DNA from 2 places in the Clostridium hominis genome. Region 1 is predicted to be linked to the other one. Evidence: a T-box and tRNA genes for the amino acid it is inferred to sense, from the RefSeq annotation. Region 1 holds a T-box; the other holds one or more tRNA genes.

Evidence for each region. A T-box is a leader RNA that pairs with one kind of tRNA and senses whether it is charged. The one in region 1 lies ahead of serS (serine--tRNA ligase), so its partner is inferred to be a tRNA-Ser.
Region 2: it has a tRNA-Ser gene. The T-box ahead of serS (serine--tRNA ligase) is inferred to sense a tRNA for this amino acid. The anticodon was not compared.

Annotation. Positions count from the first base shown of each region.
Region 1 covers NZ_JACOOO010000031.1:2,445-4,858, reverse strand. Annotated here, with positions in the region: gene serS (serine--tRNA ligase) at 1-1,097, opposite strand, end outside; T-box leader at 1,212-1,422, opposite strand; gene H8S20_RS13285 (DUF1667 domain-containing protein) at 1,510-1,743, opposite strand; gene H8S20_RS13280 (NAD(P)/FAD-dependent oxidoreductase) at 1,755-2,414, opposite strand, start outside.
Region 2 covers NZ_JACOOO010000048.1:16,034-18,447, reverse strand. Annotated here, with positions in the region: gene H8S20_RS19715 (nucleoside deaminase) at 1-85, shown strand, start outside; gene lgt (prolipoprotein diacylglyceryl transferase) at 90-854, shown strand; tRNA gene H8S20_RS19705 (tRNA-Ser) at 1,115-1,204, shown strand; RNA gene ffs (signal recognition particle sRNA large type) at 1,208-1,472, shown strand; gene H8S20_RS19695 (dihydrofolate reductase) at 1,713-2,201, opposite strand; gene H8S20_RS19690 (thymidylate synthase) at 2,204-2,414, opposite strand, start outside.

The sequences.
Region 1 (2,414 bases):
CTTCTAGCTTGAGCATCTCCTAAGTTTGAGCAGCTTCCTACTTCGAAGTATTTCTTTTGTCTTGGAGACCACGCTTCAACGTCTATAGACTTAACCTTAAGATCTGCTAAATCTCCTGAACAGCACTCTAGTGTTCTAACTGGAATATCTAAAGTACGGAATAATTCTACTGTATATGTCCATAGTTTTTCAAACCATTCTTTACTTTCTTCTGGCTTACAAACAACTATCATTTCTTGCTTTTCAAATTGGTGTATTCTATATACTCCTCTTTCTTCAATACCGTGAGCACCTTTTTCTTTTCTGAAACATGGTGAATAACTAGTTAATGTTTGAGGAAGAGATTCTTCTTTTAATATAGTATCTATGAACTTACCTATCATTGAGTGTTCACTAGTTCCTATAAGATATAAATCCTCACCTTCGATTTTATACATCATAGATTCCATTTCAGCAAAGCTCATAACACCTGTAACAACGTCACTACGAATCATGAAAGGTGGTATACAATAAGTAAATCCTTTATTGATCATAAAGTCTCTAGCGTAAGAAAGTATCCCTGATTGTAATCTTGCTATATTACCCATTAAGTAATAGAATCCATTACCAGCAACTTTTCTAGCACTATCTAAATCTATACCATTTAATTTTTCCATTATTTCTGTATGGTAAGGTATTTCAAAATCTGGAACTACAGGTTCACCGAATTTTTCTACCTCTACATTTTCGCTATCATCTTTTCCTACTGGAACTGTTGGATCAATAATATTAGGTATAACTAACATTATTTCTCTAATCTTTTCTTCTAATTCTACTTCTTTAGCTTCTAATTCAGCAAGACGAGTTGCTTGTTCACTAACCTTAGCTTTTAACGCTTCAGCTTCTTCTCTCTTACCTTGACCCATTAATGCACCTATTTGCTTAGATATTGTCTTTCTATTAGATCTTAATGAATCTGCTTCTTGTTGTGTTGCTCTACTTTCAGCATCTAAAGCAATTACTTCATCAACTAGAGGAAGCTTCTTATCTTGGAACTTATTTTTGATATTTTGTTTAACTATTTCTGGATTTTCTCTTAAAAATTTTAAATCTAACATAGTATCCTCCAACTTACTTAATTAATAGTGAATAGTTAATAAATAAAGATTCTTATATCAATATATTAACTAGCAATTATTCATTTATAAAAAAAGAGCCTTATCATCCCCCATAAAAGGGACGAAAGACTCCGTGTTGCCACCCTAATTGATAGTAGTGATATAAATATACACTTCTACCCACTTAAATAATTTAACGGAATTATACCGTACTGCTCATCACAGTCCCTCCAAGGTGGATTCATAAAATATAGTTATCAGTTCACACCAACCACTGACTCTCTTAAAACATCTATCTTATTACTAGCCTTTTCAACGGTTTATTAATCTATTTTATATTAAATATATTATAACATCCTATATTTTGTCAATAGATATACGCTATCTATTATTATACCATATTTTTCTGAATTTATGCTTTATCAATATTTCTGCTAGAAATTATATCTATTCCAGTATTTAAAACATTTTTACATATTATACTTCCTAACTTAATAGGAACACTTACATAAATCCTGCTTAATACTTTAGATATTTCTATCCATAAACTCTTATCTACTTCTTCACTGCTTCTAACAGGAACTACCTTATATTTATTATTTCCTTTTACCCTTACTACTGAAGTAAATATAGCTTTATTCTCCATAATATCCTCCATTAAATATCTTCAAATTCCTTTATTCTTCCTGATATTATCCTAGAATCCTTTGAATCATCTACTATATCTGTTACATTTTTGCCTAGTTCTCTAGCTAAAATACTAACTATCTTTTCATTACAATATGCACCATGACAGCTACCAAAACCAGCTCCAGTTCTTCTCTTTACACCTTTAACTGTTCTTGCACCAAGTGGTCTTCTTATAGAATCAACAATTTCTCCTTCAGTAACACTGTTACAAAGACATATCATTTTACCATATCTATTATCTACCTTGATTACTTCATTTCTCTCATCTTTATTCATTTCTCTAAATTTATAAGATTCTCTTCTTTTATCTATAAAGTGTTTCTTTTGACTACACTTTAAGGTATTAGTTAGTGTATCACATAACATCTTAGCTATAGCAGGCGCTAATGTTATTTTACCGTAATGAGTTCCTGTAACACTTATAAAGCCTTTATCTATTCTACTATCATCTACAATAATAGAATCCTTATCATAACTTTCTCTAAATAAATTGTTTATACTATCTTTATCTAAATCTTTAAGAAGTCTAACAGCATAAGATATGTTATCATCTAAGCTTGTTTTTTCTATACTCTTTATTCCAATTAATGAACCACCATTTAATACTGGTGTGGATACAACAAAAGT
Region 2 (2,414 bases), on a different contig from region 1:
TTGGTGTTATGATAATAGATGTAGTGATATTCTTACAAGTTTTTTTAAGAATAGAAGAAAAAATAATAAAATAGAGAGGAGTTGATTATGTGAATCCTATTGCTTTTAGAATATTTGGAATGGATATTAGATGGTATGGATTAATTATTGCCTTTGGAGTTTTAGCAGCTTTTGGAGTTACATATATAACTGCAAAGAAGAAAAATTTAGATTTTGATATTATTATTGATGGATTTTTATGGAGCTTTCCTTTAGCTATAATAGGGGCTAGGGCATATTATGTCGCATTTGAATTTGAAAACTATCATTCAATATGGGATATGATTAATATAAGAAATGGTGGAATAGCTATTCATGGAGGTCTTATTGCTGGATTATTGACAGCTTATGTTTTCACTAGATTTAAGAAGGTTAATTTCTTTGAATATATTGATGTTGTAATGCCTGGAGTAATATTAGCCCAAGCTATTGGAAGATGGGGAAATTTCATGAATCAAGAAGCTCATGGAGGACCTGTTACAGAACAATTTATAAGTAAATTCCCACAATTTATTCAACAAGGAATGCTTATAAATGGAACGTATTATCATCCAACATTTTTATATGAATCTATATGGAATTTGTTAGTTTGTGCAATACTTATTTTTATCTTATATAAGAAAAAGCAACAACATGGTATTGTAATTGGAAGTTATATGATACTTTATTCTATAGGAAGATTTTTTATAGAAGGATTAAGAACTGATAGTTTAATGTTCTTTGGATTAAGAATTGCTCAAATAGTAAGCTTAATAGGCATAGTAGCGGGAATAGTGATTATAATTTTTGCTTGTAGGAAAAAGACTAAAAAATAAGTTTGATTTATATGATTAATAGAAGATTATTATATCAATCTTTTGATATAATAATCTTTTGTTTTTTATGAGAGAAGCATATATATAAATAATAAAAGAGCAAAAATAGCAATGTTTTTTAAATATAAAAGTAAAATGTAATCGGTAATATTGACCAATATAATTAGGTTGACCTTTTTTAAGTTGTATGTTAACATATGTTTATAATTAGATAACGTGTCAAAACGTTAGAGTCTAGAGGAATTTATTCTAGTAATTATGGAGAGATGTCCGAGTGGTCGAAGGAGCACGCCTGGAACGCGTGTATAGGGGAAACTCTATCGTGGGTTCAAATCCCACTCTCTCCGCCATAGCCGTGCTAGATGGGGAGTCAGCGGTGCCCTGTAACCTGCAATCCGCTATAGCAGGATTGAATTCCTCACCTAGGCTTTAGTCTATATGGTCTGCCCCTATGCAAGTGATGTTGAGGGTGGGGTCCCACGCGACTTAAGACTATGAACCTCGTCAGGTCCGGAAGGAAGCAGCGATAAGTAGCCCCTGAGTGTGACGTGGATAAATCTAGCCTGAGTTAACTACATAGGTAACGCATATAGATTACTGCCGAAGTGAGGTGCACGGTTTTTATTAAACCTTTCTATGGAAAGGCTTTTTTAATGTTTAAGAAAGTTATTTGAAATTAAGAATTTATTTAAATTCTTGAAGTTAAAAGGTAATAGGAAAGCTCTTGGAGCATATTATCTTTTTATAAAATTCGGTTACTCTTCAATAGGATTAACAATATAGGACAAAAAACAATAGGACAGGAAAATAGGGACATTTCTTCTTACTCAAGAAATATCCCTATTTTTCTGCCCTTTTTTATCTTTCTAAATTAACGAATTGATAGTTTATATTGTTTTTAGGATCAGTGAAAACTTCAGATTCAAAAGTTACAGTCCATTCATTTGAATCTATTTCTGGGAAAGTGGTATCCCCTTCGAAGTCTTTAAGAACTTTTGTTAAGTAGATTTTATCCACAGAGTTAATAAATTGATTATAGATTTCTCCTCCGCCGATTATAAACACTTCCACAGGAGAATTTTTAAAACTGTTGATAATATCGTTAATATTGTGGATAACTTCTACAGTTGGATTGTCCACAGAGTAAGTTTTATCTCTAGTTATTATTATATGTTTTCTATTAGGCAGAACCCCTGGCAATGATTCAAAGGTTTTCCTACCCATAATTATTGTATTACCAGAAGTAATTTGCTTAAATCTTTTTAAATCTTCGGAAATATGCCATAAAAGCTTATTATCTCCACCGATTACATTGTTTTGTGCTGTAGCAACTATTAAACTAATCATTATTATATCCCCAATTCAAATTTTAGTTGTGGTTTAACAGGTTCATAGTCAATCATTTCAAAGTCATCTATTGTGAAATCGTAGAAGTTTGTTTTTCCTTCTTTAAGTATTAGCTTAGGTTGTTTATTACTAGGTGTTCTAGAAATTAATTCTTTAGCTTGTTCTATGTGTCTATCATAAATATGTAGGTTGTCTACAACGTGCATAAATACG